DNA from 3 places in the Paenibacillus sp. Z3-2 genome. Region 1 is predicted to be linked to each of the others. Evidence: riboswitches for the same ligand, from Rfam matches in the RefSeq annotation. Region 1 holds a riboswitch; each other region holds the start of a gene.

Region 1 (10,967 bases):
TGTTAATCCGTTCTACTTTTTTCATTCGGACCTCTAAACAGTATCATATTTTGACATGATTTATCGTGATTATAAACCCATGAAGCGAAGAAACAAATACTTAGAAGGAGCTGTGATGAGGGAAGCACATAACTCTTGAGGAGAAAGACAGCTTTATCGTTGTCGGTGTTGGAACGGAACTGAAGAGCGATTACATGGATTATGCCGGCGTCATGACAGAAGCATGGGTACCGGAAGAACACAGCGTGAGGACAATACCTCGTCATTAAAGGCGAAGGGAAGACGGCCGCGTATTGGACCGTACCATCATTCTCGCATTCTCTATTGCATTGAGCGGGATCGGGCAATTGATGCGATATGGCGGCAATGTTGATTTAGTAACCGATATTGGATTTCCGTTATATATCACGAGCATTCTCGGGACTTGGAAATTGCTCGGAGTTATTGCGATCGTAATACCAGTTTTCCCCCGGCTTAAGGAATGGGGGTATAGCGGTATCTTTTTTCTAATGATAGGTGCGGCCTTATCTCATGTATTCGCTCATGATTATGGGGATGGTGGATTCCATGCTATTCTTCCGCTCTTCTATGCTTCGCTTTGCATCGCCTCCTGGGCGCTGCGTCCGAAAAATCGTTCTTGGTATTGGAACAGAGCTGAAGAGCAATTACACGGATTATGCCGGGCATGAATAAGGAGAAGGAAAGCTTTTGGCGGTCAGCGGAGCAGGATGGAAGGCTTGATACGTTAAAGGCGATTGCTGCGAACGACTATATTTTGCTGTAGACGTACAGGGATTGCCTTTGGTCAAGTCTTGCCAGTAGCCGATAATTACGCCTATGTTGGTGGGCCTAATGCAACGGTTGAGATGGGGCAGCGAGATAGCCTTCTATATGGATTCCGGTTGTAGAGAAGTACAACGATATCAGCAGGCGGAATGAGGAATGTCCGCTATCGTTGACTTCATCAAGCGGTTGACTGTCTAGGGACAAGAACTTGGTTCCTATGCCGAAAAGAACCAGAACATTGTGTCATTTCCAATTAGATTGTTATCTAGATAGTTGCATTAGTGGAATCGTGTTTCAAGATAAAAAAGCGCATTACCATAAAAACGCTAAAATATCGTCAATAACTCACCCAATATACCCAGTTTTTTATTAAAAAAGAAGGCTGTCCCAAAAGAGTCGTTAGCTAACGACCTTTTGGGACAGCCTCTCATAATACGACCGATACATTAGTTCAACGCTTCCAGTTTAAGTGGACACATCCTGCCCAAATTTGTGACATTGAGGTTATCCTTGTACCGAATAGTCGTTTTAGAGTCTTTTCAATATTACCGTTGCTCTAAGGAGACCGCAGGCTGCTCATCAGCCTGGGAATATCCTCCCGTGATGGCACTCGCGTAAAGGCGATGCCAAGGAAGGGTGACTCCTCTCGATCCGCCGCGACATAGCCGACGCGATCCGGCCCTACCGCAGCGAGAAAGTCCGCAGTCTGCGCCATGCGGTCTACGCCCGGTTCCGCGAGGCCGACTGCCAGCGCATAGATACCGTCGTCGCCCATACAAAGGGCGGGCCAGTCTGGCCCCGTGTCCGAGAAGAAGCACAGGTACGGATTGTGGCCAAAGGCATGGAACGCGAGATCGGAGAAGCCGATCTGCCCGAAACGCAGGGGATTGAGTTCGATCGGCACCAGCACGCCGTCGCTGCGCTGCCGGGCTTCGAGGTGGAACGCGAACCGGCGTGCCCCAGGGCCGAGGCGTGCTCCGATTCGGTTCAGCAGCGCGGTGGCGGGCGGCAGTAGTTCTCGCATGATGGGGCGAGAAGTGAAATAGACCACATCCGCTACATCGCCCGGCGTGTCGAAGGGATGCTCGTAGATGCCGGTGATCACCGCCTCGCCATCCCGGTTCCAGAAACCGTCGCAGGCGAACTCGGTTCCCGCGATATAATCCTCGACCAGGAACAGCGTGTCGGACACGACATCAGTGCCGATACGAGCCGACGCTTGAGCGATCTCGGCCAGCGACTGCGTGACGGCCTCCGGCCAGGCGTCAGCTGAGGCCACCACTCGGACACCGATCGAGTTGGTGCCGATGCTCGGCTTTAGCACTACCGAAGTACGGTCGCATGATGGCCTGAACGCGTGGAGTTCGTCGGGACGCAGCTCAACACAACGGAATGCGGGAATGAGATCGGACGTCAGCCGGCGGAAGGCCGCCTTGTCCTTGCACAGGCCCGCAAGCCGTTTGTGCGCGGGGGCGGCAAGGCGCATGATGTCGGCGTAGCTCGGCTCCCAGCCATAGAAGACGGGGTTTTCGTACCAGCCGGACTCATCCGGGACCGCTGGTGCTCGGTCCCCAAGGGTGGCCACGACGTCGTCGAAGGCCGGTTCGGTACAGAGCCGGACCGTGACTTGCGTGAGCGCGGCCTGGAGGACGGGCGAAAGCGCTGGGCCGGAGAGCAGGCAGCAGACCGATTCGTGCGTCAGCACCACAGCCTCAACGGCTTGCCCGGCTGGTATCCGATGAAGGCCTGAACGCTGATCCGGATGCCACCGGAGAAGCGGCTGACCGCATGCGGCTTGCGCGTGTTGATCAGAACCAGCTCACACTCCTGGGGATGGATGACGACCGGCTTCGGCAAGTCGGTGCGCGCGATGGTGCCGTCAGGGAGCCGCTCAATGTCAGCATACGACAGGGTTGGGACGTTCCAGCTCTCGAGCGTGCCGCCAACCGGCGGCATCTTCAGATAGATGTTCGCGCTGAGCTGCTGGTCGAGCGGGCAGACCGACGCAGGCAGGCAGTCGACATGCGGCTTCTCTTCGAGAATGTGCGAATCGTCGGGCGGCATGATGCGCACCATGCCGGCGAACATTTTCCGGCCCTCGAAGGCGGCTATCGAGGCGCCATCCATCCAGGCCTCATCAAGATCGAGCCGGAGCCGGTCGATGGGCGTCAGATTTGGTGCACAAAGATCGCGCAGCCGGCGCAATCCCGGCAGGGCCGCCTGATAGTAGGTCTCCCGTTCGGCGCTGCCGACCGGGCGGCCGTAGGTCGTGTTGAACGGGGTCCCGACACGGTAGACCCCATAATATTTCTGCTCCGGCACGCCATCAGTGTAGACCTCGTGTGTATAGGCATCAAGCGACGCCTGGGCGAGAATGAAATCGATTATTTTCTGGGCTGTCCCTGGAGAGACATAATTCGGTACTCGAATCGCTGGCACTTTCTCTTCGATCAGATCGCGAATGTTCTCAGGCGAGAGGGAATGGTGAATGGGAACTTCATCGTAATTGTCATCAATTATGTTCGAATCAAACATCACATCATTTACCTCCAATTCAATAAATAAGAGAACGTTACTTATATAAATATTTTTTGAAATTCTTTTCTAACGCCACGGTTGTACTTCAACCACCCCCTTAAGTATTTTTTCTACAACGTGTGATGGAGATGTACCCATATATTTACTTTTTGAACAGCACAAATAACCTCTCATCAGGTATTCTTGAAGAATAGACGGAGGTTTCCCGTCGTATTCGGTAACTGGCTGGCATAGCGAATATTCGCCTTAGCCCCTGTAGCTTTGCGTCCCCGTTTTTCAGCGGGTTTGCCATTATCGTACGATATATGGAATTGTCGTGTAATGTAAATTTACCTGATGTTTTGTCATAATGAAATAGAGCTATATGATTATTTATTATTAAATAATTAATCATATAGTCCTAATTTTACAAATAAATCTATTCTTTTTAGCTATTATTTTTGTATATGTTTATATATCATAATGTAGTTTGAAATGGGGTAGGGGGGATTAAACAAAACTCTCCTCGTTAAGCTAACGGGCAGGGTAGTTCCAATATGTGGATTTTCTTGATAAGATAAAGTAGGAAGTTACCTTTTAGTGAAAGGGGGGCATTTAATAAAAGGTCAAGTTTATGTTGAATATAGAAGGCTAGGTTTATTTGCTATAAAGACTGCAGTCAACGATTTCTCCATAATTGAGGTGCGAAATGGACTCCCTTCTTTAAGGGACGAGCTGATCGGGGAGCTTCATTCAATTGGCGAAAAGCAACCATACAATGAGACAACAAAAGAAGATTTAGATGTTTCCAGAAAATTTATACATATAACACTAGCCGAAGCGAAGAACTACATTAAAAAGGTGCTGTTAGAGGGAAATAGTTGATGGAATAGCTAACTCACAAGTTAGTCTAAGGACAAAAAGGAACAACGAATACTAATCTCTAAAAGGGAGGGTAACACAGTTCATAATATGATGAATAAGAGACAATTTATTGAGATGACAGTTAAAGAACAACGTTCTGTAGTACTTAAAATTAATAATCAAGATGAATTTTTCCGTGGTGTTTCTAAAGAATTAAATGAGGGCTCCTTATTTGTTGAAACAGAAGAAGGCATAAACTATGAATTTAAAATGGTTGACATCATTGAGATTTATGCTATTAAGTCTTCATCCCCTGAACATATTGATATACACTCCCCAGTTTAATGAAGGGTAACAAGGATGACCTTGAAAACCTTGTACTCCTGTTTGAAGATTTAAATGACGATGTAAAGAAACAAATTATCTTTTCTTTATCAGAAGTGCTTGGTAAGCAAGTGATCATTTCGAAAATGGATATGGATTCATACAATTTATCTGAGATTGAGATGATTGCTAACACTATAAATGGATATATACTCACTATTAAAATACAGGATATTTTTCATTCGGAAATTTCTGAATTACACAACAATATGGATTTACCTCAAAAGACTTATTTGGGGCAAGGGTTAGATCATAATCGAGGATAAGTTATAGATAAAGTAACATTTTTATTAATCAACTAACGGGAAACGATAGCTCTATAAATTCATGTGAAGTCAATCGTAATAGTGGTTGGCTTCTTTGACTTTAATGATTTCATTTAAACCATAATTTAAACTTCCTAACTCAAATTGTACATTTTGAAGGTGTTACTTCCCCCAACCGATATTTTTAATGATTTTTCATTCATAAAGGACCTGAAACGGGCATTTTTACACTTTTTCAAAGCGAAATAGGAATGTGTGTTTGTAGATGGGTGCATTGGAAGCATAAGTTTGCCATGAGTCGAAATTGGACGAAATAAAGTTGCCGTGAGTCTCCATTAGGACGACTTTTCATTAAACTAACGGGCAGGTTAGTTTAATGATGAATACAACTGAGTAGTAGGATTTTTCACTTAGGGCAAGCTGAAACTGTAATAATTTGCTCAATAAGCAAAACTATTATCTCTTCTTCTTATGCAAACTATACTTGCGAACTAGCTGGAATCTCTACAGGTATCAACATTCAAGACTAACTCTCCGATATAAAGAGTAATAAAATTGGGAGGGATATACATCAAACATATGAAAATCAAAGCAGGAATTATACTACTCTTCCTTAGTATAATTCTCGTAATCGGTGCGTGCTCAGGGAAAGGGAGTGGTAGTCTCCATGTTGAACTTACCGTAACAGAAGTTTTTGATAAGGAAAACCGACTCAAATTCACCGGCATCACTAATTTACCAAATGAAACGAAACTTGTTCTATCTGTAACAGGTGAAGATGAATATTCTGCTCAGACAAAAGTTCAAGTCAATAACGGTATGATAGAAAGTGAGTGGCTCTCTAATAATGGAAAAGGTTTAGTACCTGGAGTGTATAGTCTTCGAATCACATCTCAAGCAGCTATAATACAGCCTGACTCAGTTCAAAACATAATTGGTAAGCAAGGCGAAAATCTTGAGGGTGAGTTTGTTTTGTCCGAAGAGACCCTTGGAAAAATGATTGGATATACATACGCTTTTAGTACGAGTGATTCTCAGACAGTAGCGATCGAGAGCGAGACAATTTGGGATGAGGTGAACGGCTATTTAGCCTCAGAACAATATACACTAATAAGGGAGTTTATTGATAAGATCCAAACACCGAGTCAGGATCTCCAGATGATGTATCACCTTTCTATGTATCATATCTATGACCAAGCTGGAGAATATAAAAAAGCATTAGAGTCCTTGTACAGCATTCCTAAGGGTTACACTGGCCGAAACGAAGATTTAATCAATTATTACAAATACTTGAATGATTTTTATGAGGATGAATCTCCATTTAGCTTTAATGATTACGTAGCACTCTACAGAAAAAACCGAATTACCTCAATTTCCTTTGCATATTATAAAACTGAAAGCGTACAGACAAGTAATACTCAAAACAGTGATGCAGACATATTTTACCAGTATATAATGCAGGAGTTCGATGTCTTAACGAATTACGGAAACAATTACGTTCCTGAAATACACGACCCCATTGTACTTGAGAAAGCTAGTAAACATTTTGGGATGTCCGTGAGTGAAGTAGATGAGATTTTTATGGCTAGAGCTATGCAATTACCATAAAATTATTCCTTTTCTTAAAGGAGAAAATCCATTCTAATTAAGCTAACGGGATACGTTAGTTTAAGCATCGGAAGTGCTTAGAGATTTCAAGAAATATTATTTTCCTCTGTCATTACAAAATCAGAAAAATTCTTACCGGAACATTAAAAAATCTGTGAAGATCTTGTAATGTACTACAATAAAGAACTTGAAATTATAGCTCGAAGAAGAGACTGGGATGCGTACTTTTTGCTGAAGCTGGAGATCTCGGATTCCGAGAAGGCGCTGTTGCACAAATCAGCCGAGAAGCTGAAGGGCCTTATTAAATCGATTGAAGTCTAGTAAGAAGAACAGCCAAGGAGGCATGCTCCTTCTTGACTGTTTTATTTCGTTCGAGACCCTTAGCGAGCCGTCCAAGTGCCGTCGACCGTGATCATTGTCTTCATAAAGTCGGGGTTACTTATGGGACAGCCTCTTGATGGAAATCACCACAATTAAGACGATGGCTACGACTGAGCTCTTCAAATGCCAGACCTGTCAACAAACAATCTCATGCAAGCTCTGTAAGAAACAATGCCTCAAACTTCGCTTTTCCTTGCTTTTCCACCCAGGTATTGAAATCCGTAAGTTTGGGGAAAGCCTTGCGTACAACAGAAATATCGACCTCGTGGCCTTCTTCGCTTAGCCATTGAAACACGCCGGCCAAGATTTCATTATGCTGACGCAACGCGTCCATCGGAACTTGAACGTAAGGAATGGTTCGGTTAGTTATATGGCCTATGGCCTCGACAATCTGCAAGGGTGTTAACTCGTCGCCAGCAATTTCGATTGTTTTACCCAAATAATTGTCTGGGCTATTAAGTGTTAAAACGACGAAAGCACCGATGTCGTCCACAGCTACGAGTGGGATCACTGTTTCTGGCTTGAAGGCTTGTGCGATTGTTCCGTTCTGCACGCCGGCTGTCATCGGGTCTGAGAAGTTTTCCATGAAGGTGGCGGGACGCAATATGGTAGCCGGCACATCGAGTGAAAGAATGTACCGCTCAATATCCCATTTCTGCATATCCCGATATCGGGATTGCGCATCTGCACCGCCAACCGATGTATAAATGAAGTGCTGGATGTTCGCCTTTAGGGCAGCGTCAGCTACAGCCTTCCCAATACGTCTCTCATCGGCATTGGTTTCGAGAGTTGGGTTCCAGCTCGACGCCTGAACACTGAATACACCATAAATCCCCTGCATAGCGGTATCGAGCGAGGCAAGATCAGTCATGTCACCTAAAAAAAGCTCGGCTCCCAGTTGGGATAGTTTCAGGGCCTTATCGCTTGATAAATCGCGAACAAATGCACGAACCTTCCAGCCATCGGCGATTAGATGCCTAACGGCCGCACCTCCTTGTTGTCCGGTTGCTCCCAAAACTAATATCTTTTTATCACTCATATCCCCAAGCTCCTCTCTAAGCTTTATAAGACTATTTACGCTTAAACTAAACCATAGCATGAATAAGTCCTGTTGTTATCTTAAAATATCATCTATATTATTTAAAGAAGGCACATTTTTTTTATATAACTCAATATAATAGACTACCTATATTATAGTTAGGGGTGTGATTTTTATGGATGTACGAAAAGGGGACGAATTATGCCTCATCTCTATTCGTGAAGCTTTGGAGGTGGTTCGCGGGAAATGGTCTTTTTTGGTGCTTTCCTTACTTAGTTTGGGTCCGCAACGATTTAATCAAATGCGAAGAAATTTAGATAACATCAGCATCAAGTCTTTAACGGATGTCTTGCGGCATTTGGAACACTATAAAGTCATCAATCGCCAGGTGTTTCCTACCGTACCTGTAACCGTTGAGTACTCGCTAACAAATAAAGGACAGGAATATATTCCCGTGCTTCGGCAAATGCGCATATGGGGTGAAAACTGGGGGGAACATCCACAGCTTGTCGATGGTCGAGAATATCGTAGTTCTACAAATAGGTGAGCACTGAAAAATAATCTAGCAGGGAACTTTCTTGATTTTAAAGAAAGTTCTCTTTTTTCTGCGATTAAGAATGCTTTTTGAAGATCTAGATGGAAACTTATTTGATGTATGGGAGCATAAAGATTGTGAGTTAATCTTTTAAGACAGCTGTCTAAGCTAACGGGAAACGTTAGCTCAATAAAACAAAGAATGCAGCCAATCATTGTGATTGGCTACTTTTATTCAACTAACGGGCAGGATAGTTTAAATAGCCGAAGAAGTATGAAGATAAGAACAAGTGGACTATCATCCATTTATTTTGCTAAAGGATGTGGACTGTAAAATGAAATTTTTCATTGGAATAACCCCTCCAGATGATTATATAGCAAAAATTGTGGTATTCCGTGATCGTTGGTTCAGTAATCGTCTTAACGATGTAGTGGAGCCTCACATTACTGTAAAAGCGCAGGGTGGTCTTAAAGTAGATCTTCTTTGGTTAGAAAATGTAAGACAAGCATGCTCTTTAATCCAAAGCTTTCAATTATCATTATCAGAACCTGGGTCATTTGGAAGTGCTGTTACATTTCTTAGTGTTGAATCGAGCAATGTAATCGATTTACATAGAAGATTGGTAAATGCGATTTCTCCATCACAAGAACTTTTAGATCAATACTTTGAAATGGATAAGTATCATCCTCATTTAACGTTGGGGCAAACCTATTGGGGTTTGAGCGAGACTGAAATTGACGAAATGAAACTATTAGCAATGAATGAATTAGCTCCTTATCCAACCTTTAATGTCAATTTTGTACGTGTATATAAAGAAGTTGAACCAAACCAATACGTACCATTTGTAGATATCCAATTGGGAACACAAAAAGCTGAGTGATTCAACTAACGGGAAACGTTAGTTCAATGCAATAGGGAGCAGTTTGCCGATGGGCAGCTGCTCCATTTTTCGTAAAGCTAACGGGCAGTTTAATGCAAATGTATCTAAAAGCGCCGTACCGACGATAAGCCGAGTAAATGGGAGATAGTTAAGTTGGATAAATAAATACTTGTTGGTAAAATATTTATGATAGTATTTTTACTTTTTATTACGTAAAAAGGAGTGAACCCCTTGACAAAGCCGTATTTAATAGTTGTCGCTGGTAGACCAGGCGCAGGGAAAACAACATTTTCTAAGGAGCTTGGTAATGAGATTTTTATGCCAGTAATCAACCGGGATCAGATTAAGGAAGGATATTTGCATACTTTCGGCAAAAGTCATGACGAGCTTCCAGGGGAGCCCAATATAACGGCCACGGAAATCTTCTTTGATACGTTAATGTGGCTGATAACAAACAATGTATCGGTGATTGCTGAAGCAGCGTTCCAGCACAGTATATGGTCGACTATGCTTGAACAGTTCATGGGAAGGGCGCGGGTCTATCTCTTGATATGCAAGGTTGACGAAAAGATCGCGCTCGACAGATTTGTCCGGCGGGGGCTAGACAACCCGCTTCGGGAGTACTTCCATGGCGAAAAGGGAGTCGACATGGCCAGAAAAGGAATTAAATTGAACTCGAGCCCTTACGAGGAACCCCAGATCGACGTCCCTAAATTCTATATTGACACTTCAGGGGAATACAACCCCTCCATTAAGGAACTAAGCAAGAAAATTTTTGCTAAATAGGTTAGGCGATCTAGAACAAGAAAAGATATTAATCAACGAGAATCCTAAAAACCCGAAATCTGAAAAGCTATTCACAATAAGAAATTTTACGTTAAACTAACGGGAAACGATAGCTCAATAAGCCAAAGAAAGCAGCCGTTCATTTGAACTGCTTTTAATCAAGTAACGTGCAGGTTAGTTTCGGTATGATGTATTATTTGTTTGATGGAGTAAACTAAAGGGTGAGACAGACATGAGTTAGCTTTACCAACAAAGGTAAGATAATGATCAAAGGCTTAAAAGGGAGTGAATTATATTAATATACAGCATCCCTATTTACGACAAATTCAGCTTAAGAGGCAACAAGTACCCACCTATAATCGTTATCCCTTTGATTTGGCGGTCATTCGAAACCTAAATACACTTGATTTCCACCCCAAGGTAACCTATATCGTAGGTGAAAATGGGATGGGAAAATCAACACTGATGGAGTCCATTGCTGTCGCATGGGGATTTAACCCGGAGGGTGGGACAGTCAACTTTTCCTTTTCAACCCAGGCTACTCACTCGAGCTTATATGAATATATACAATTGATCAGAGGTCCGCGACGCCCGAGGGATGGCTTCTTCTTCCGGGCAGAAAGTTATTATAATTTAGCCACGACGATCGATGAGTTGGACAGCCAACCTTCATTTGCTCGCCCTATTATAGAATCGTACGGTGGCAAGTCCTTGCATGAGCAATCGCACGGAGAGTCGTTCTTTTCCACTTTCATTCATCGGTTCGGGGAGAATGGATTATATATTCTGGATGAGCCTGAGGCTGCATTGTCTCCTCTTCGCCAAATGGCGATGCTTACACGAATCCATGAACTTGTTTTACAAAACTCTCAATTTATAATTGCGACCCATTCCCCAATCCTTATGGCATATCCAGATTCG
Region 2 (10,967 bases), 300 kb from region 1:
GAGCCCTTCCCGGCAACAGGAAGCTGGTCAACATGGAGTGAAAAGACCATTCAGGTTCCCATGAACACAGGAACCAATACGGTTAAAGTGGTCACAACCGGCACAGAAGGACCAAATGTAGATAACATTACAGTTACTGCAGCACAATAAGCACACTGTTCTACTAAATAAAGCCATATAACCAAACCCCCGTTCCAGATACGCTAGCCGGTATCTGGAACGGGGGTTATTTATTTTGACTTGACTTACAGTTAACTCTACCTCTTATACTTAGAATAGAGGTAGAATGAGAACCATTACGTAAATGTTCATAACAGGTGAGAAGGGAGAAGGAATGTGCTGATTCCATACAGCAAGATTTTACGGTATGACATTATATAAAAGGAATTGGAGATTTATTTAACATGACGAAGAGCACGAATTGGAATGTCTTTGGATTGGCCATACTGCTGGGTTTATTTTCGACATTAGGTCCATTTACGATTGATATGTATTTACCGGCTTTTCCTGAGATTGCAAAAAATCTGAATACAACTGCATCACTTGTACAATTTAGTCTTACTGCTTGTTTGTTAGGACTCGGTGTAGGTCAACTCGTTATGGGTCCTTTGAGTGATGCTTATGGTAGACGTAAACCCTTGTTGATCTGCATGGCAGCCTATATTATTTGTTCCTTGGCATGTGCCTTTGCTCCGAATATCGGACTATTGATTTTGTTTCGGTTCACTCAAGGATTTGCAGCATCAGCTGGGATTGTCATTTCTCGTGCGATAGCTAGAGATCTATACAGTGGACATGAACTTACTAAATTCTTCTCGCTGCTCTTGCTCGTGGGGAATTTGGGACCTTTGGCAGCACCTATCGCGGGAAGTGGAATTCTTTCATTCACGACATGGATTGGCGTGTTTGTCTCCCTTTCATTTCTGGGGATTTTCTTATTAATCATGACAAGATGGGGATTAAAAGAAACTCATCCAATTGAAAGACGCATGGTTCCTGACTTCAAACAGCAGTTAGGTAATTACAGAATGCTTCTGCGTGACCGCAAGTTTGTTGGCTACATGCTGGCACAGGGAATTATGACGGCAGGGGTCTTTGCTTATGTAGCAGGAACACCTTTTATTTATCAAAATATATATGGAGTCACACCAACTGTATTTGCCATATTATTTGCTTCAAACGGAATTAGTTTGATCATTGGTTCTCAAATCGTAGGTCGTTTGGCCAAACGCATACCTGAGCAGACCCTTCTATTATCTGGACTATGGCTTGCTTTAATAGCAAGTGTTGCTGCATTGGTCGTAACTCTGGCTCATGGTCCACTTTTTGCTTTGGTCATTCCATTGTTCTTCTTTGTTTGCTCGATCGGTATTACGTCAACAGCGGCATTCCCGCTTGCCATGGAGAGTCAAGCTAAGATGGCCGGAAGTGCAGCGGCACTCCTTGGAGTCGTTCCATTTCTTCTGGGTGCACTGGTTGCTCCTCTAGTTGGTATCGCAGGTGAGGATACTGCCGTCCCATTAGGACTCACTTTATTAATGACCAGTATCATTGCAATTGTTACTTATTTTCTTCTTGTTAAAAAAACCTTACATCAACCAACGCATGCCCAGACTGATCCTAACTTTTAGAATAGGATGTCATACAAGCTTCTTGTCAGAGAAAAACAACAGGCCTTCGATGACTCGAAGACCTGTTGTTTTTGAATTACAGAGATATCGCTTTATTCGCCATAGCAACGTCGTTGGCGAGGAGTTTAGGAAGATCATAAGAGGGGTAAAGCCCCCGCTCTAGCATAAAGTAAAATACTTTACCATGTAGTTGGATAGCAGCATTCAGTTGTTTCTGTAATGTTTCACGTAGTTGTGGAGTTGCAGTTTCGGTAATCGCAATGGCATAGTTGCGAACCGATGTTTTGGCAAAACTCAGCAACTGTCCAGCGTAAAAAGCAGTCATATCCATTTCATTACCACTATTTCTGGTTCCTTCTGGCGCTAATGGATAATATTGGAGGATCTCCTTTAAATTTTGTTCAATGCTTTTAATGGCTTCCATATAAAGTGCATGAAGATCTTGGTTCTTTACATCGTTCACTACCATTTTAAAATGTGTTAACTGATTGCTCTGAAAGGCTGTCAATTCGTGAAGCTCCATCGTTTCATGCCAAGCGAGATGCTGGTTTTGCCGATTTGGTTCATAAGTATACATTTGAATCCCTCCTAAAGTTATGTGTTAGCCTATGCATGGCGCCTATAAAAGGTACTGTAAAAGAGACGTATTCAAAAAAAAATTAAAATTATTCTGAATATATTGGGTCCATGAAATTCATAATAACCACAGACTGCGGATAGAGATAGCCACCATTTGCAGGAAACAACGAATAGGAGGAAATACAAAATGCAACTGCAAAACCATCAAAACATTGAAACAGGTACTGTTCCACCTCAACTGAACCATGGCGGGCATGAAATGTTTGATGTCCATGAAGTACTCGCAGGATCCATCAATACAATGAATTCGTATACTATGCTGAGTGAACACGTAAAGGATCCCGAGCTTCGAGACATCTTACAACGTCAGAAACAATTTATGGCTAATGAATACAACATAACATTGGAATGTTTTAAGACCGGACAAGATCCTGCCATGCCGACCCAGAGTTATAAAATGAATCAGGGTAATGATTTTACTTTTGGCATGAAACCAAGTCAACCCAAAAAGCCAATGCAAACTGCAGGTGAGATTTCTGACCAAACCATCTCCCTTAATATGTTAAATGCAGTAAAGTCGGGGGCGTTAATGAAAACAACAGCTGCATTAGAATCAACGAATCCAGTTGTACGCCGCGTACTTGCGGATTCCTTGCCAAACTGTATTGAGATGGCTTATGAGATCTCGATTTATCAAAATAAAAATGGTTTCTACCAAGTACCGCAGCTTGCTCAGCAAGACATGCAGCAAATGCAAAATAGTTACGCTCCTGCAATGCTTCAACCGCAAATTCCTGGTAACCTTCCTCACTAAAAATGAAGCGCCGTATCTCGAAATGAGATACGGCGTTTTATTTGTTTGTATTTCAAACTTCAAAACAGGACACCTAATGAAAGCCATCTTCAACCTAAGGGTGCTCAGTTATACTGGATAAAGGAACTGTCATTTCCTGCTCCGAGTCTCCGACAGGATAAATTCGGGCCGTTTCATCCTCATTGACATGCTGGATAAAGATAGGGGTATCCTGATAAGTTACCTTTTTCATAATGGTCGATTCAGATATTTCGATCGCTCTTTGTTTGTTCATAGGAGTTCTCCTTATTCCGAGTTTCATTTGTTTGATCAATAGGACGGTGAGTAGATATTGTTATTTTTTGGTCGAGTTGTGACGATTGTCCTTGAATTTCTGCGGCAGCCTCCATCTGATTATTCAGCTGCTGTTCAATCTTCCGATTCCATGTGCTTCTTGTTGCTGCCTACTCTTAGCCAAAACGATTCCTCCATGTTGTGATCGATTTTTATATTCTTTGCATCATTACATTGCACTAAAGCGTGTAAGCTTATGCAAAGTTTGTAGGAAAATCATTGAAATATTTTATTTGCTATACAAAATATGACGAAATTTGTCGAAGATATTCTTAACTTACTTGAAGGAGACGTATGATGAGCATAATAATTGTGGACGACTCCAATCTAAATTTATCCTTTATAAGGGACGTGTTAACTAAGGCGGGATATTGCAATATACAAACTGCCAGTTCTGCAGATCAAGTATTTGATTTATTAGGCATAGCTGACGGGAATTCCCCCCGTAAGCCGGCAGCGGTAGATTTAATTTTGCTGGATATAGTCATGCCAATAATGGATGGGATTACGGCTTGTAAAAAGATAAAGGAGCATGCTGTTTATTCTGATTTACCAATTATTTTCTTAACAGGAGACAGAAAACACTTTAAAGAGGCTTTTAATGCAGGAGGCATGGATTTCATAGAGAAAGGGGGACCGGAATATGAACTATTGGCCAGGGTTAAGTCAGCACTCCGATTAAAAAAAGAGATGGATATCCGTAAAACAAGGGACAATCGGATGCAAAAAGAACTACAGTTGGCCAAACATTTGCAAAATAGCGTGCTAAGCCCCTCTATTATGGAACATAACATTCAAATTCATGGGAAGTACATTCAATCGGAAGAAGTATCTGGAGATATGTTCTATTGGACTCGTATCGATGAGCATCGATACGGAGTTCTTTTAATTGATGTTTCAGGCCACGGCTTATCATCTGCATTGATCAGTATGTCCGTTAGATCCATGATGGATGAGATGGTAAACAGACGAGTGGACCCTGCTTTAGTCTGTGATGAGCTAAATCGGCAAATGATACGTTTATTTACCAACAGTAAACTCACTGTTTATTTTACAGCAATATATATACTTATTGATCTCAATGTAGGGGAAATATATTACTTCAATGCAGGGCACCCTCCAGGTTTAGTCTTGCTTGAAAACAGGGAGACGATTCAACTCAAAGGAACGACTATACCTATTGGAATCAAAACAGAGATTGATAGTCGTATACAGACATGGAAAATACAAGGGGAAACTAGAATATTACTATATACCGATGGCTTGGTTGAAGTTCCCGGTCACTCAATCAAAGATGGGATTTCCCAACTAGAACGTTATGCCAAGAGTTTGATTCACCTCGATAATGATTCTTTTGTGGACCGAATTGAAGAATGGGTTCAGCACAAAACGGATGATGTTTGTATTATCTCTATAAATCTAAAATAATTTGGTAGAAAAATGTTGTATTTTGTCGATTGAATGGATATAATCTAGGAGAAAATAATAGGGATAAAGTACTAATTAAATTGGGTAATAAAGGCAAACTCACTGAAAGGTGGGGACGCAAAGCCACGGGCCTAAGTGTAATCATATAAGGCGGCCGGGTTGCCAAAAGGGGGTATAGCGACTTTTCTTTTTGGGATTAGTCCTTTTTTTCTCACGGGGCAATGCGGATTAAGCCGATAGATGAGTGAGGGGTATATAATGAAAAGGACTGTGATATCCAGAGGGAAGACGGTAACCGAAGCTGTCAATCTCGGATTGGAACTGCTCGGTGTCACAAAGGAAAACGCGAATATTGAAATCATCGAAAATGGGTCTAAAGGGCTATTTGGAATTAGATCTAAACCGGCATCCGTTAAAGTTTCAGTTATTCAACCCTTAAAACAAATACCAGGAGAGCTCATTTCGGATATTAATACGGATTGGAATGAAACGAAGATGGAGGCGGAGAATTATGTAAATTTAAATGCCTCTCCGCGGTCTGTAGAAGGTAAGGTATGGGTAGAAGAAGGGCGAATTATGGCTCAGGCCTCGCCTGATAACTATCCTCTTATCAGTCCGGTAACTGGTGCCCTAATCAGGAAAAATGGAACTTTGATTGATCAAACCGTAACGGTGACCGAGCTTGATGAAATCAGTATTACGTTGGATGAGGATAGAATTGAACCCGTCTGGAAGATTACAGTGGATGAAGACCTGATGAAGGTAACAGTTAGCGTGACTCCTGGATATCGACTATATCGCCGTTTGCTTGATTCAGCCCCCAGTACCCATTTGTTAATCGAGTTCGAAGAGATCAGACAGCCCAGTTCCATTGTGCCAGAAGTGATAACCTCTTTCTTGAGAGAGCAAATGATCACTTATGGGATTATATACGATAATATCTTGAAGGCTTGCAACACAACAGAGCCAGGGTCTTTTCAAATTGCCTCAGGGCTCCTCCCGACACAGGGTATTAACGGCAGCTTTGAAATGGCATTTGATACGTTAGCCAGAAATGTACAACCAAAAACACGAAAAGACGGTACAGTCGATTACCGGGAGATCAAAGAGTTTCCAACTGTAAATGAGGGGCAGATCCTCGGACAAATCAAACCTCCCATATCGGGAACACCTGGCGTAAATGTGAAAGGGGAAGATGTTCCGCCTCTACCCGTTTCTGCAATTGTTCCATTGGAAGGAAAAGGGACGCTCTGGACGGAAAATGGCACACAAGCAGTAGCCATTAAGGCGGGGATGCCGCAGATTCATCAATACGGACTTCGTGTTCGGGTAGCGATTATCCCCAAACTGTTACATGGTGGGGACGTAAACATGGAGACGGGTAATATACATTTTCAAGGCGATGTAGAGATTACGGGGTCTGTGCAAGACAACATGAAAATCGAAGCAAGCGGCAGCATTCTTGTACACGGCAATGCAAATATGGCAAATTTAAATGCTTCCCAATCTTTAATAGTACATGCCAATATTATATCGAGCAAAATTACGGTCGGAAAAGGAAGCATGCTCCATGCAGAAATGGAGCCTATGCTAAAGGAAATATCGGTAAAGATGCGCTCATTGAAATCAGCTATTGAACAAATCAGTCAAGCAGCTGCCTTCAAAATGAATGACTTTAATGCTTCCGGCTTGCGTCCCTTACTAAATGTGTTATTACGAGGGAAGTTCAAAAGTTTTAATGAAATACTCCATCAAATCGATGAAAAAATCAACATGAATAAATCCTACCTGGATGAGGACTGGCATCTCTATGCGAAACAAATCCATAGCGGATTTTTAAATACGCTGAACAGTCATTTCCGGGGAATTGGAGATCTGGAAGACTTCCAACAAGTGACTGAATACCTTCATTCCATGGTTGAGCCTCCAGTAGAAAATAGTATATTCGCAAAGTTCAATTACGCACATAATAGCAATATCTACTCTGGAGGCGATATTAGCATAAGCAAAGGTTGTTATAACAGTATGGTGTATTGTCAGGGTCATATGGAGGTCTACGGGTTCCTCAGAGGAGGAGTATACTTCGCCAATAAGGGCTTAAGTATTAATGAAGTGGGCACAGAGGGGAATGTAACTACCAAATTGCATACACCTGAAGGCTCTGATATTCAGATCCGAAAGGCTTACACCGGAACTACTGTACAGATTGGCAAACAAGTTCACACTTTTACCAAAGATACTCAACAAATCCACGCCCGTCTTAATGAGGATGGGGAGCTAATACTTAGTTAGGAGTGGTTTCTATGTTCACATATGAATTAGCGATTCAAAATACTAATGCCATCGTTATCTGCAAGGGTGATATCGATATTGATGCCAGCGACCTGTTTGAGGATGATATTCAGCCCGCATTAAGAGGATGTACAGTTATCTGTTTCGACTTTACAGAGGTCTATTTTGTAGATTCTTCAGGAATAGGGTTGATTATCAAGTTAGTCAATGACCTGCAAGAGTCCGGGGTAACCGTACGGATTGAAAAGATCAGACCGGAAGTTGTAGAAGTATTCGAACTTTTGCAGATTGATGAAATTCTTGGTAAAGAAACGTTTGCGTAATTAGTGGTAAAGCTGATTTTCCGGTTTACGCTGGAAAATAACATATATGCGCTAAATTTAGTGCAAAACGGCTTGGGGGGGAGGGACTTGTTATGAAGAATCGTATCCTTCGCATCGTGTACAGTAGTGCTGTACTTGCTGCACTTGCACTGGCAACAGTGGTTCAAAGACCTTGGAACTAATGAATAAATAATGCAGGGACCGGAATCACTCCGGTCTCTCTATCCAAAAAAAATCAGGGTGTGAGAAGAATGATTTATTTTGTATTAGCAGGTATCATCATAGCATTCTTCTTAAAAAGGGATTTGGTTTATTCCCTGCTTCATCTCCATTTCAAAGCTTCAGTGCTCATGTTCAGCAGTCTGGGTCTCCAGATTCTTCTTGCTTACTATACTAAATATACAGGGAATAAGATCCCGTACTTACTAGAGGTAACTTTTTTCATGATGCTGGTATGTCTCTGGCTTAACAGGGCGAAGCCGGGCATCAAGTTGATCCTGAGCGGGTGTTTGCTGAATTTCATCGTATTGACTGTTAACGGGGGAAAGATGCCAGTATCTTTAATCGCTTTGAAGGCAGCGCGTCTAGAACATTTGAATGACTACAGTCATTCATCCCGTCATCAAGGTATGGAAGACAGTCATCTGTACTGGCTTGGGGACTGGATTCCCTTTATCACCCCTGTAGGCACTAATTATGTACTGAGTCCCGGAGATGTCCTGGTTGGATTTGGTTTGATTTTGTTTATCCTCGGTATATCCAAACGGAGAATTGCTGCTTATGAAAACCATTAACCTATACACAGTGGCGCTTTTTATAACAGGAGTATCGGCCCTAATTTACTTAATTTTTAACAGCAACGACATTCAGTTTACTGGTTCCATCTCCATATTGATATTAATCATATTATTAGATTTATTTCCTGTCAAATTGTTAAGCGGGGATGAATATAGCGGTGGAATTATGGGCTTTCTAATTCTGCTTATAGCCTATGGTCCGGAGACCGCCATATTCGGTATGTATCTTAGTACGATAATGTATTTCCTCAAATCCTCACATTGGAAAATACACAAGCTGGCTTTCTATCGTCTGTTCTCAACGATAGGGATGTATACCATTTGTATTTTCATAACCCATCTACTTATTGTAGTACTGGGAGATATATCGATATATATTATTTCGGCTTTCGGGGCGATGGTTTTTGAAACAGTCAATATCCTCTTGATCTCCGGAATCTATGCTACTGTGACAGGGGCAAAGTTTTTTGAACAAATTCAGTTTAAGATTAAAGAAGTAATTATTCCTGTCTTACTGTGTACGGCCGTCGTTCCGCATTTTATGGAGGAACTCGCAGATCATTTGGTTTTTGAGACATTCCACACGGCTATATTCCTATTTTTTATCATCTTTTTTTCAAGGAGTTTTCTTCAACAATTCCAGCTTCGTAAACGGGCTTCTGAAGAGTTCATTCGTCTTTGTGAGTTCAGGCAGTCGCGCCCCTTTCACGGCCATGGTTCAAGAACAGGTGAGATTATGGAACATGTCTTGGATCGGGTCGCCTATTCCGGGAGGAAAAGAAATGAGTTAATTATGACGGCCATTCTTCATGATATCGGTAAGACCAAGATCTCCTCCCATATTCTTACGAAACGCGGAGCTTTGTCTCTGACAGAGGAGAAAGAATACCAATCTCATACTGACGAAGGTGCCGAAATTATTTTTAATATTATGGGCAATAAACAAATCGCGGATTGGATTAGATACCATCACGAAAGGTATGACGGAAAAGGGTTTCCATACGGTTTAAAAGGTAAAAAGATCCCTCTTGAATCTAGAATCATAAGCTTATGTAATCAGTTGGATCATCTAATGCTTGAATATAGTAATGACGAATACGTTATCCAAAGTCTTCAACTGTTATCAGGAAAAGTGCTTGATCCGCTTCTAGTTAGTTATCTGGATGTATCAGATATCGAATCCATCCGTAGTATGTTGGTGTATCAGAGAGAGCCTGAGAAGTATGCGTCTGAGCCCGAAGCGAGTACCTGTGACAACGGAGCATTCATTGGTGGGACAAGCCTCCTTAAATATAGTTTCAATGAGGGTTTTCTCGGTGATATACCTCCAACGGACATGCTTGATAGCATAAGTGATCTAGCCATCCGTTCTCTTCAGAAGGGAGATGCCTTCTTTGAGACTCTTAGAAGCGGCGGAAAATCCTACGAAGCACACTTCTATCCTGAAAATGAGCAAGTCACAATTGTTATGACAGATATTACACCTGCCATCATTTACCGCGAGGAAATGCATCGTAATATAATGAGTTCATATAAAGATGTTATAGAGACGCTTTCCAATCGTAAGGTTGACCTTTGTCTGATTCAAGAAGAGATCAAAGAGCAACTGGGGACATTTATTGCTACTTTAGAAGTGAATTCAAAAGCAGATGTTGCTTTAAGCAGGACTTTTGTTGCGGAGCACTACGCTGATCATTCGGATGCGAAAAGATTGATGCACATCAAGCTGGCTGTTTCGGAAGGGGTGACCAATCTGATCAAACATGCTGAGCGAGGGAAGATTTCATTATATCGTCGGAATGATATTCTACAAGTACTCATTACCGACAACGGATCAGGTATTCCTCTGCACGAACTACCCAAAACTATTCTCATATCCGGATATAGCAGCAAACGCTCCATGGGTAAGGGGTTTGCCTTGATTCATGCTTCTTCCGATCATGTAGCGCTTCATACGAACACGATGGGAACTTCTTTACTGATGGAGTTTTTAAATACGAAAGATGGTGAGGAGGTGTAGTCATGCGTAAATTGATGCTCGTAACGCCGATACTTTATATGATTTTATTCTATGGATGGATGTATCTTTTCCAGGAAAATCAGTTGCTCAATCGCCGGGGGTTGAACCTGTTCCCTATTATCGCGGCTACGTTCTGTCTTCTAATCTTTCTGAGGAATACTATCCTTTTCCAGGGAAAGCAGAGAGTTTTCTGGCTGCTGTATTGCTGCGGTACATTATGTTTTATTATCGCGCAATGTATCTGGCTTTATGATCAATGGAACTGGCATGGCTCCGCTTCGTATCCTGCCGAATCAGACCTGTTTTGGTTGATGCAATATGCGCTATATTTGACTGCATTAATTTATCAGTTAACCATGTTGAGGGGAATTATGGGTGTTCGCTCTCTCTTTAATATTATTATTTTTATGGTTACGTTTGGCATTCTAAGTTTCCACTTCCTTATTGAGCCTATGCTGCAAAAAAACGAAGCTATTCCGGCACTTATTATTACTTTGTCCTATCCTATTTTTGATTTAGGTTTTTTATTTGCAGCAGTCAGTTTATACTTTCATTCCCAGCGTAGTGTCCACCGAAAGATGATCCTGATAATAAGTTTAGGGATTTTCATACAAGTAATTGCGGATGTGCTTCATTACTATTATCAATCCAATAATACTTATCAGCCGAACAGTTTCATTGATCCGTTATGGATGGTTCCGATATTGCTTAATGGAGCCGCCGGCCTCTATGTCCGGCAACATGTACGTG
Region 3 (10,967 bases), 3.1 Mb from region 1:
GGATTTTGAGTTTTTGAAAAAGCATGCAGGTGACGCTGTGGCGAAACAGACCATTCCAAGTCCTAACATGCTGCTATATCGATTGGAAAATGACGCTAATATCTATACGGACCGAGAGCAATTCCTTCAGGATACGATTGCGGCGTATCAAAAAGCCATTCAAGCCTTCTATGATGCGGGATGTCGATACCTGCAATTAGATGATACAGCTTGGGCCGACCTGTTCTCAGACGCTGGTCACGATAAGCTACGTGCTAAAGGTCTGGAACCGGCGGAAGAGTTGAAAACGATGCAGCGCATGATTAATGAATCCTTGTCTCATAAACCGGCAGATTTAGTGGTGACGATGCATATTTGTCGTGGTAACTATAAATCGAACTATTTCTCAACGGGTGGTTATGATTATGCTTCTGAAGTTATCTTTGGAGGCTTAAACGTAGATGGATTATTTTTAGAATTTGATGATGAGCGCTCAGGTGGTTTCGAGCCATTAAAATATGTGAATCGAAAAGATTTGAAAATCGTGCTTGGTTTACTCACATCGAAAACAGGCGAGTTAGAGGATAAGGAACAAATTAAAGCTCGGATTGCAGAGGCGGCAACCTATGTACCACTTGAGCAACTTTGTTTGAGCCCACAATGTGGCTTTTCGTCTACAGAAGAAGGCAATATTTTAACGGAAGAACAACAATGGCGTAAACTTCGTTATGTGAAGGAAATTGCAGAAGAAGTTTGGATTTAATCCATTTAAATAACGGAGGGGATGTAAAATGACGATCCAAGCAGACCAAGAGACAATTATAGTTGAAGCGTTCATTAATGGTCAAAATGTAAAATCCCTTTCGCAGTTAGCAAAAGAGAATCCGACAAACCCAACAGAGATCGTAGGTTATTTCCCTGTCACTACGAAAGAACAAGCGGTTGAAGCGATTGAAGCGGCGGCAGGGGCTTTTAAAACATGGAAGCAGACCTCCATTGATGAACGCATTATTATGATGCGCAAGGCGATCGAGAAGATTAGAGCAGCTGAGAATGAAATTGTGCATTTGCTGTCCAGAGAGCATGGCAAGCCCCTGTATGATGCACACGGTGAAATTTATGTTTCGTTAATGTGGATGGAGTTTGCTTGTAATGAAGCCAAATCGGCTCTACAGGAAGAGATCAAAGAGCATGAGAATGGTAAAACGATTCTTTCCTATGATCCAATTGGTGTGGTGGCAGCGATTAGTCCATGGAACTATCCCATTGCTTTATCTACGATTAAGATCGCTCCTGCCTTACTTGCGGGCAACACGATTGTGCTTAAACCAAGTCCATATGCGCCACTGGCGGCAGCGAAGGTGGCAGAGATTATTGCGAGCGAGTTCCCGGCTGGTGTAATCAATGTCGTTCATGGTGATGCGGATGTGGGCGTTGAACTGACTAGTAATCCTCTTGTTACTAAAATCGCCTTTACAGGCGGAACCGCAACAGCTAAGCATATTATCAAAGCTGCTTCGGAAACGATTAAGGATATGACGCTTGAGCTTGGTGGTAATGATGCGGCTATCTTCTTGGAAAGCTTTGATGTTCATGATGAGCGAGCAATGCGTCGGATTGTCATTTCTAATTTCTTGACAGCAGGTCAAATCTGTATGATCGCCAAACGTGTGTATGTACACCGTTCTATTTATGATGAGTTTGTGGAAAATTATATAGAGGCGGCTAATCGCTGGGTTCGAATTGGTGATCCATTTGATTCAAATACGACAGTAGGCCCGATTAATAACCTGAAGCAGAAGAATTACGTGCTTGGTTTGGTGGAAGATGCGCAAAATCGCGGGGCTAAGGTCATCCCTCTCGGCCAAATTCTTGATCAGAAGCTGTTTGACCAAGGTTACTTCTTACAACCTACGCTTGTTTTAGGTTGCGATGTTCATGATCCGATTGTGGTGGAGGAACAGTTTGGTCCTACGGTTCCGATTCTGCCATTTGACAATGAAGAGCAGGTTATTAATCTACACAATGAAAGCATATATGGATTGACGAGTTCTGTGTGGGGGAAAGAAGAGGATGCCATCTCCGTCGCACGTCAACTCGAAGCTGGAACGACCATGATCAATACAGCTGCTGTGCAGGGTCTCGACGTTCGGTTCCCTTTCGGTGGCTTCAAGCAATCTGGTATTGGCCGTGAATACGGCGCGGAAGGTATCCGCACTTATACAGAAAAACATGTCATCAACGTTCCGAAGACACTGGATCTTCCTTATATACCAGAGTAAATCTTATATCACATCACTTCGCATCTACAGGGAATGTACATGTGAAATTGAATGTAGGTTCTAAGAAATAAAGAAGCCACTCCATTTTTTGGAGTGGCTTTGTACTCAGCTATTATACGGTGAACGGCGGCTATCTTCTACCTAGTGTCTCCCAAATTTCATGGAGCCAGGAGTCGAACTCAGCATCTTTGTCGCCCTCGTAAGTATCATAAATATCCAGACGTGTCTTTTGCAGTTTTTCCTTAAATTGCTCAAATGTGTGACCTTCAGGAAGGCTTTTTTTAATCCGTAGCAAAATTTTGTTAGTACCTTTAAACAGCTCACCTTTGTTTTTGGCAGGCATTTGTACATCTTCATCCAACTGCTTCAGCTTGAAATATGCGGCTTCACGCACCTGGAACACCTGATCACTTGTCAAAACATGCTGCAGCAACTTAATGGTAGGGGCTGTATCCCAGTTCCCCAATTCGTTCACCGCATTCAGTCTGTCTCTCCAGCTTGACGTCCGATTAGCCGCTCGTTTGAGCTCTTCAAAGTTTTCCGGTAGTTCGTTAACTGCTCCAATATCATGGTTGTTCGTCAAAATTCAATCTCCTTAATCATCGCCATCTCGGCAGAATGATGAATGTTATTTATGTGAACACTATTATAGCACGAACCTGACTAAACTACTCCTATGAAGCCGATTGACAGGCTGAAAATCACATTCACCAATTCATGTTTTTGCATGGGCAACAGGATGGGAATATATGTGTTCCATCCAGCTTGCCCACTTATTTTTGTATGTAATCACTCATAAAGATGATCACCCTATCTATTCTCCTCGACCATCTTTTTTTTCTTAATGAAGTCTACCGTGTACACCCAACCAATCAGTCCACATAAAACAAAACCAAACGCATGCAGAGATCCGTAAATGGGAATGAAATCGAGTATAGTTAGGGAAAACATGTTTCTCAGTAACGGATAGAAAATAGAAAGGACGACAACCGCGTAAAAGGCTAGACAAGATAGGCCTAAAAAGATGCTCGCCTTATTATCCAAAGCGTTTTTCCTTAAGTAAGTAAGGAGATAAGCGGTGTAAACCACAATATTACAGGCGAAAAAAGTGACACCCATGTATTCAGTTGGCTTGGAGAAAATCATACCAATAGCAATCAAGATGGGTCCGATGATATCGATGGCAACGACCCAGGGATACCAGCTTTTCTTCGTCATGATGCGTCCCAGTGCACCAATAAAAATTGGAACGATAGCAGATGAGAAATGAAAGTGGAGCGAACTTAACGCGTGCGTTGCAGGATTAGCTTGGAAGAGGTTTAATTGATATTGATATAAGGTAAACCAAATGCCCCCGATAAAAAAATAAACGAGCCCCGCGCCAATCGCTATTTCCGCTGCTTTTCCTTTAGAGATCACAATAGTGGTCAAGCCATAGATGCCAAGCAGCAGTGTGAACAGTAGCCACCCAAGGGACAGAATCCCTGGGATTGCCGTACTTTCTAACCCCCACATCTTACTACTCATTACCGAGGTCAGGGTAAGAAGCGCAGCGGGAAATTGAAGCCATTGAATAGCAGCATAAATCATTCGTTGATGTTTATTCTTCTCGTCATGGTTCAAAAGTAAAATCACAAGAGGTACAATGACGAAAGCCGCAAAAAGTAGAAATTTCTCAACAAGTTCGAATTGAAAGTAATCAAGATAAAATATCAGAATGGCTATGATTGCACCGGAAAACGCTGGTGCTAATAATGATTTCATTAGTTGCTTCAAGGAACTATTCATGGGGTTTCCTTTCTAACTACGTTTATCGTTATAACTGCCTGCATCCAGTTGTGTAGCGTTCTCTAGTATAGATCGGCAATTCTTCTTTAGTAGTCTAACACATAAATAAGCTTATCTTACTGCGAGAAGGATCGATATGGGAGAATATCAGTCAGATCAGTGATATGATTTTCCCCAAGAAAACGAGAGCTATGCTCACCGAATCGCTCTTCACAAGGGTAGGGACCCTCAGGTGAAGTACCTTTAAATAAAGGGAGGTCAATGGTTTGGAGTGGTGAAATGATGAATGATTGCAAATCAGAGGCAGTTCTTTCAGGAGACTCTATCTCTAACAGACACATGTAGATTTTTCGCATATAATATCAAAAGAAGCTACCAAAGTACTATATTAGACATAATATGATAAAATACAACAAAAATAAGACTTGAGCACCTTGCATTTTTATAAAAAAAGACTCAATATTTAAGTAGTTTTGTTACCAAGTATTACACATAAAACCCGTACGATAAGAGCAAACCTGTTGAAAGGCGGGGACGCAAAGCTACAGGGGCTAATGGTTCTATTGACCTATGCCAGCCAGTTGCCGAATACGATGGAAACCTCCGTCTATTGGCATTTGCTTTTTGGATGGGGGTTTTAGTTATTCTATTGAAGGAGTCGGGGGCTGTGAAATAGCCGGTATCGGTTTTTCTAAGTCGAAAACTACAGCTCTTATGACCCTGACATAGTAGTTAAAGAGGAAAGTGAGGGAGAATGTAGAGTTTTAAAAGATATCATACGATTCTTGGGAAGGGATGGATCTAAATGCTTAGCAACAACATTAATTTAAGGAAATTCGGGATTATGTTTCTAATTTTCATCCTAGTTTTCACGGGCATGGGGTTAAGACCAGGAATGCAAGTCAGCTATGCTGCTGAAGAAGGAACAAATTTGGAAATTTATGTATCTAGTGTATCCAGCGGAGGCAATGACAAAACAGGTGATGGGACCCAGGAGAAGCCGTATGCTACATTGAGTATGGCTTATAGTCAGATTAGTGACGGGGGGACAGGAACGATCTACCTCCTGGACGATATCACACAAACAACTAAAAACTCAGAGGCACTTCAGCTTAACTTAGACAAGCGTGTTACGATAACTACGGCCCCTGAAGTAAATACTGTTACGATTAAGCGTGGGGAGCCAAGTGGTACTAATGCTCTTGATACGCATTTTGATTTAACTAAAGGCGAGCTAACATTAAAAAATATTATCATTGATAGTAATTACAATAATCAGAAGATCAGTGGAAGAATAATTAATGTCTATGCTGGTTCAAAACTAATCATTGAAGAAGGTGTTATTCTAGGTGGTAGTTATTCTGAATTTCCAGGAAGCGTAATCCATCTCAAGGATCCTGGTTCGGTTGTAGAAATGAGAGGTGGGGAAATTAGAGGCAATAAGCGTGATTTGACAGGTGCGGCGGTCGCAGTTGATTCTGGGACAAAATTTTATATGTCCGGTGGCCTAATCACGCACAATACTGGCGGAGGAGTTCAATCTCGCGGTACCAACGGCGGAGAGATCTACCTTTCGGGCGAAGCGCGTATCACGGGGAATACAGATAATTCAGGCAAAGCGCTGAATGTTAACCTGGAAAGCAATAAAACTCTGACTCTAAACGGTGTGTATACTGGAGAGGCAGGTATTACCACGCAGAGTATGGTACCAGGGACGCAGTTTGGACAAGCAACAGAAGCCGGTTTGGGCAGTATCGAGCATCTGATTGCCGACTCTGGCGCTATTCTTGCAAGTTATGATGCAAGTCAGAATTTGGTATGGCGAGCATTCAAGAATGACTTGAACCAACCGAGTACCGATGGTGAGGTAACAGGAAAAAAACCGACGCTGAGCGGGGTAACAGAACCTAATGCTACAGTAACGATTAAGATCGTTAGTGCAGCAGACCAGTCTATCGTCGTTTCTGAAGAGGTAACTGCTGACGTGAACGGGAACTGGAAGCTTCCAGTTGCTAATGCCCTGAGTGTAGGTGCTTATACGATCAATGTTACAGCTAATAAAAATAATACACAGTCGGAACCTGTAAGTAGAAAATTTGCAGTTTCACCTGATGTTTATGTATCTAGCGGTGGCAGTGACACCACAAATGATGGAACTCGAAACCATCCTTACGCTACATTGTACAAAGCCTATCAAGAGGTGAATGATGGAGGAACGATATATGTCTTGGACAATATCGATTTGTCGGTCAAAGCTGATAATAACGGCAAAATGTACTATCTTCATTTGAAAGACAACAAGCATGTTACGATTTCTACGGCCTCCGGCGTAGATACTGCTGTGATTCAGCGTGGATCGAGTAAAGGTGCGGCAACAGGTGAGACGGGAGATATAGACACACTTATGCATCTTGAGCAAGGTCAGCTTACATTAAAAAATATTATTATTGATGCTATTTATGCCAAGGGTGAGGTAGGAGCCTTCACTGGAAGAATAATGAACGTCTATAATGATTCAAAACTGATCATTGAGGAAGGTACTATTTTACGTAATAGTACTTCCACACATGGAGGAAGTGCAATCTACATCAAAAGTGATCTCCCTAGTAGAGCGGTTGTAGAAATGAGCGGAGGAATAATTACAGGTAATACGCATGCGTCTTCAGGTGCGGTCTTAATTGATTATAACTCAGAGTTCAACATGACCGGAGGCATAATGGCTGAAAATAGTGGCGGAGGAGTTGTTATCCGCGATAAAGGTCAGTTCAATATGACCGGAGGCGAAATTACTGGCAATAGTGGCGGTGGTGTTAATGTCCTCACGGGAAGTAAGTTCAATCTTTCCGGTACAGCACATATTACGGGGAATAAAGTATCGGGCCAACAGACCGAGCGAAACGTTAATTTACAAGGCAATACGTTCCTTACTCTATCCGATAATTTTACCGGACAAGCCGGTATTACCGCAGAAAATCGGATGGCTGCGGGAGGCAACTTTGGACAAGCAGCCACTAGCGGTTTGACGGGGCTGGAGAATCTGATTGCCGACAACAATTCAAATCTTTATGCGGCTTATGGTGAAGGTAATGCTTTGGTATGGCAATTACAGGTAGACCCGAGCACTCCATTAGCTGCACCAAGCAATGTGAAAGTGACTGGAGATCAGTTAACGTGGGATGCAGTCGAAAATGCAGAAAGCTACGAAGTGAGCATAACGGATAGTGAAGGCAATATCAGACCAGTTACTGTACCAAGCGGAACGACACTTGACTTGTCGACTCTAGAACCATCGTTAGCACCTGGTGAATACACCATTACGGTAATGGCGAAGTCGAATGACCCAGCGTATGCAGATTCGCAAGCATCGGCACCGGTGACGTACACCGTACCAACCCCAGCAACTTCATTAGCTGCACCAAGCAACGTGAAAGTGACTGAAGATCAGTTAACGTGGGATGCAGTCGAAAATGCAGAAAGCTACGAAGTGAGCATAACGGATAGTGAAGGCAATATCAGACCAGTTACTGTACCAAGCGGAACTGAACTTGATTTGTCGACTCTAGAACCATCGTTAGCACCTGGTGAATACACCATTACGGTAACGGCGAAATCGAATGATCCAGCGTATGCAGATTCGGAAGCATCGGAGTCGGTGACGTACACCGTACCAACCCCGAGTACTCCATTAGCTGCACCAAGCAATGTGAAAGTGACTGGAGATCAGTTAACGTGGGATGCAGTCGAAAATGCAGAAAGCTACGAAGTGAGCATAACGGATAGTGAAGGCAATATCAGACCAGTTACTGTACCAAGCGGAACGACACTTGACTTGTCGACTCTAGAACCATCGTTAGCACCTGGTGAATACACCATTACGGTAATGGCGAAGTCGAATGACCCAGCGTATGCAGATTCGCAAGCATCGGCACCGGTGACGTACACCGTACCAACCCCAGCAACTTCATTAGCTGCACCAAGCAACGTGAAAGTGACTGAAGATCAGTTAACGTGGGATGCAGTCGAAAATGCAGAAAGCTACGAAGTGAGCATAACGGATAGTGAAGGCAATATCAGACCAGTTACTGTACCAAGCGGAACGACACTTGACTTGTCGACTCTAGAACCATCGTTAGCACCTGGTGAATACACCATTACGGTAATGGCGAAGTCGAATGACCCAGCGTATGCAGATTCGCAAGCATCGGCACCGGTGACGTACACCGTACCAACCCCAGCAACTTCATTAGCTGCACCAAGCAACGTGAAAGTGACTGAAGATCAGTTAACGTGGGATGCAGTCGAAAATGCAGAAAGCTACGAAGTGAGCATAACGGATAGTGAAGGCAATATCAGACCAGTTTCTGTACCAAGCGGAACTGAACTTGACTTGTCGACTCTAGAACCATCGTTAGCACCTGGTGAATACACCATTACGGTAATGGCGAAGTCGAATGACCCAGCGTATGCAGATTCGCAAGCATCGGCACCGGTGACGTACACCGTACCAACCCCAGCAACTTCATTAGCTGCACCAAGCAACGTGAAAGTGACTGAAGATCAGTTAACGTGGGATGCAGTCGAAAATGCAGAAAGCTACGAAGTGAGCATAACGGATAGTGAAGGCAATATCAGACCAGTTTCTGTACCAAGCGGAACTGAACTTGACTTGTCGACTCTAGAACCATCGTTAGCACCTGGTGAATACACCATTACGGTAACGGCGAAGTCGAATGACCCAGCGTATGCAGATTCGGCAGCATCGGAGTCGGTGACTTATACCGTACCAAACGGAACTGGGGAAGTGAACAAAACAGAGCTGAAAAGGGAAGTGGCTCTATCGGAAGGCTTGACCGCATCCGAGTATACCCCAGCAAGCTGGGCAAACCTAGAACGCGAGCTTGCAGAAGCGAATCGTGTGCTGGAAGACAAGAACGCGACTCAAGCCGATGTAGATCAGGCACTGACCAAGTTACAAAAGGCGCTGAAAGAACTCGTAGTATTGAACGGAGACAACTCCGGTAACGACAACTCCGGCGGTGGCAACACTGGTGGCGGCAGCACCGGTGGTGGTAACTCGGGCACAGTTAATCCAACTATTCCACCGACTCCACCAGCGACCGACAACACGGTGAAACCGGAGAACATCGTAACAACCGTTAACGGTTCAGGTGTATCGTTCGCTTCGGGCACGGTAAATGGTGACCAAGCGACGGTAACGATTGATAAGGACAAGCTGGTAGCTGCCATCTCCGAAGGCAAGGGTCAGGATTTGGCGGTGCATTCGTCGAAAGCAGGCGACATGTCCGTTGAAGGTTTTACAGCAGACACACTGAAACAATTGAATGATAAGGGAGCCAGCTTGAATGTCAGCAATCTGCTGGCGATTTATCCGGTACCCGCTTCGAATGTAAACCTGTCCGGAGTCACTGGACAATTGGGCAATGCGGCGCTGAACGACATTGCGGTGCGTATTGATATTAAACGTTCCTCGGAAGCACTGATTTCGTCTGCGAAGAATAAGGCAGCAGATGCAGGTTATGAGCTGCTGGTCGATCCGGTCGATCTGGATCTGACATTCAGCCATGACGGAGAAACGGTAAGAAGCGGTCAACTGGACGGATATTCGGTGAGATACATCGCTCTGCCGGAAGGTATCGACCCGAACCGGATTACCACAGGCGTTATTATTAATCCGGATGGTAGCGTATATCATGTGCCAACGGTAGTAACTGAGATGAACAACCGCTATTTTGCACGAATTAATGATCTGCGTAGCAGTGGTTCCTATTCGGTCATCTGGAACCCGCAAGATTTTGCGGATGTACAATCCCATTGGGGCAAGGAAGATGTCAACAACATTGCCGCAAGACTGGATCTCAAAGGGAACGGCGACAACACGTTCTCACCAGACCGCAGCGTAACCCGCTCTGAGTTTGCAGAGATCGTCGTTCTCGGCTTGGGACTGATGCATTCGGATGCGCAAACCGCGGATTTCCCGGATGTTTTGGCCAATGTGTGGTATGGCAATGCTGTCGCAATTGCGAATGAATTTGACATCGTTCGCGGGTATGACAACGGCAATTTCAACGGTGGTCAGCAAATCACAAGAGAGCAAGGTTTCGCGATGATTGCCCGCGCGTACCGCTTGATCCAGTCCGAAGGTTTGCCTGGTCAGGAACAGATCGCTTCCACCCTGGAAAAATATGAAGACAGCGCAAGTGTAGCCGCTTGGGCAAAAGCGGATGTTGCACAATTGATCGCTGCGGGAATTATTCAAGGCAACGGACCTGAGCTTCTTAGTCCGAAAGCACAAATGACTCGTGCCGAGGTAACCGCATTGATGGCAAGAATGCTGAAAGCAACTAACTTGATCGATAAGTAATAAGCAATGCAAACAACCATTGATGACCTGAAGTCGTCAATGGTTGTTTTTTTTTCGCTGATAGATCGCTTGAAAAGTTTGAAGGCTCTTGAAGTAGTATAATTGCTTCAAGAATCCCAGTTAGGTTGATGGTGCCGTTTTTGACCAACACTACACCTGAATCCTTGGCAATGCTGGGAGCTGCCTTTATCGTTGAAGAGTCCAACGACTTGACCGATTGTTTCACCGATGCTTAAAACCATTTCGTCTTTCCCGCTTGTTGGCATCAGTGTTGGATTGTCATTTCAGAAGAGAAGGCAACGTAAGTGATGAAGTTGTCCTTCCCCAGATAAACCAAAAAAGAGCCGCGCATTATGCGGCTCTCCATCTATTTTAGCGCCCGCCCGTATTGGAAGCCCAGACCGGAATCCAACTATTCGGATAATTACTATTGGTCAGGGTTGTGTTATAGAGAACTAAATTTCCATCACTTTGCATGACCAGTGTGTCACCCGTTGTGTTAGCTGGCAAGCTGCTCCCATGATGGCCTGCAATCC

The links. A riboswitch is a leader RNA that binds a small molecule or an ion and turns the genes downstream of it on or off. The one in region 1 is predicted to bind cyclic di-GMP.
Region 2: linked by a shared signal. The riboswitch ahead of M1D71_RS14205 (flagellar assembly protein A) and the one ahead of M1D71_RS15425 (hypothetical protein) in region 1 are both predicted to bind cyclic di-GMP.
Region 3: linked by a shared signal. The riboswitch ahead of M1D71_RS29120 (S-layer homology domain-containing protein) and the one ahead of M1D71_RS15425 (hypothetical protein) in region 1 are both predicted to bind cyclic di-GMP.

The regions. Positions count from the first base shown of each region.
Region 1 is NZ_CP096397.1:3,459,134-3,470,100, forward strand. Features, by position in the region: partial or broken gene M1D71_RS15400 (helix-turn-helix transcriptional regulator) at 1-25, opposite strand, end outside; partial or broken gene M1D71_RS15405 (transcriptional regulator) at 129-221, shown strand; partial or broken gene M1D71_RS15410 (DoxX family protein) at 265-635, shown strand; partial or broken gene M1D71_RS15415 (hypothetical protein) at 589-908, shown strand; gene M1D71_RS15420 (ATP-grasp domain-containing protein) at 1,343-2,491, opposite strand; gene M1D71_RS15425 (hypothetical protein) at 2,485-3,321, opposite strand; cyclic di-GMP riboswitch class I at 3,538-3,624, opposite strand; gene M1D71_RS15430 (hypothetical protein) at 3,904-4,188, shown strand; gene M1D71_RS15435 (hypothetical protein) at 4,303-4,512, shown strand; gene M1D71_RS15440 (hypothetical protein) at 5,397-6,425, shown strand; gene M1D71_RS15445 (hypothetical protein) at 6,594-6,746, shown strand; gene M1D71_RS15450 (NmrA/HSCARG family protein) at 6,955-7,845, opposite strand; gene M1D71_RS15455 (winged helix-turn-helix transcriptional regulator) at 8,021-8,392, shown strand; gene M1D71_RS15460 (2'-5' RNA ligase family protein) at 8,715-9,260, shown strand; gene M1D71_RS15465 (AAA family ATPase) at 9,492-10,046, shown strand; gene M1D71_RS15470 (AAA family ATPase) at 10,332-10,967, shown strand, end outside.
Region 2 is NZ_CP096397.1:3,158,555-3,169,521, forward strand. Features, by position in the region: gene M1D71_RS14175 (carbohydrate-binding protein) at 1-150, shown strand, start outside; gene M1D71_RS14180 (multidrug effflux MFS transporter) at 405-1,631, shown strand; gene M1D71_RS14185 (spore coat protein) at 1,708-2,208, opposite strand; gene M1D71_RS14190 (spore coat protein) at 2,398-3,024, shown strand; gene M1D71_RS14195 (H-type small acid-soluble spore protein) at 3,119-3,298, opposite strand; gene M1D71_RS14200 (SpoIIE family protein phosphatase) at 3,655-4,785, shown strand; cyclic di-GMP riboswitch class I at 4,868-4,952, shown strand; gene M1D71_RS14205 (flagellar assembly protein A) at 5,026-7,077, shown strand; gene M1D71_RS14210 (STAS domain-containing protein) at 7,089-7,400, shown strand; gene M1D71_RS14215 (DUF5317 domain-containing protein) at 7,751-8,194, shown strand; gene M1D71_RS14220 (HD domain-containing phosphohydrolase) at 8,181-10,217, shown strand; gene M1D71_RS14225 (DUF4084 domain-containing protein) at 10,220-10,967, shown strand, end outside.
Region 3 is NZ_CP096397.1:6,534,368-6,545,334, reverse strand. Features, by position in the region: gene M1D71_RS29140 (5-methyltetrahydropteroyltriglutamate--homocysteine S-methyltransferase) at 1-742, shown strand, start outside; gene M1D71_RS29135 (aldehyde dehydrogenase family protein) at 771-2,261, shown strand; gene M1D71_RS29130 (HEAT repeat domain-containing protein) at 2,392-2,844, opposite strand; gene M1D71_RS29125 (YndJ family transporter) at 3,072-4,049, opposite strand; cyclic di-GMP riboswitch class I at 4,551-4,638, shown strand; gene M1D71_RS29120 (S-layer homology domain-containing protein) at 4,945-10,431, shown strand; gene M1D71_RS29115 (hypothetical protein) at 10,804-10,967, opposite strand, start outside.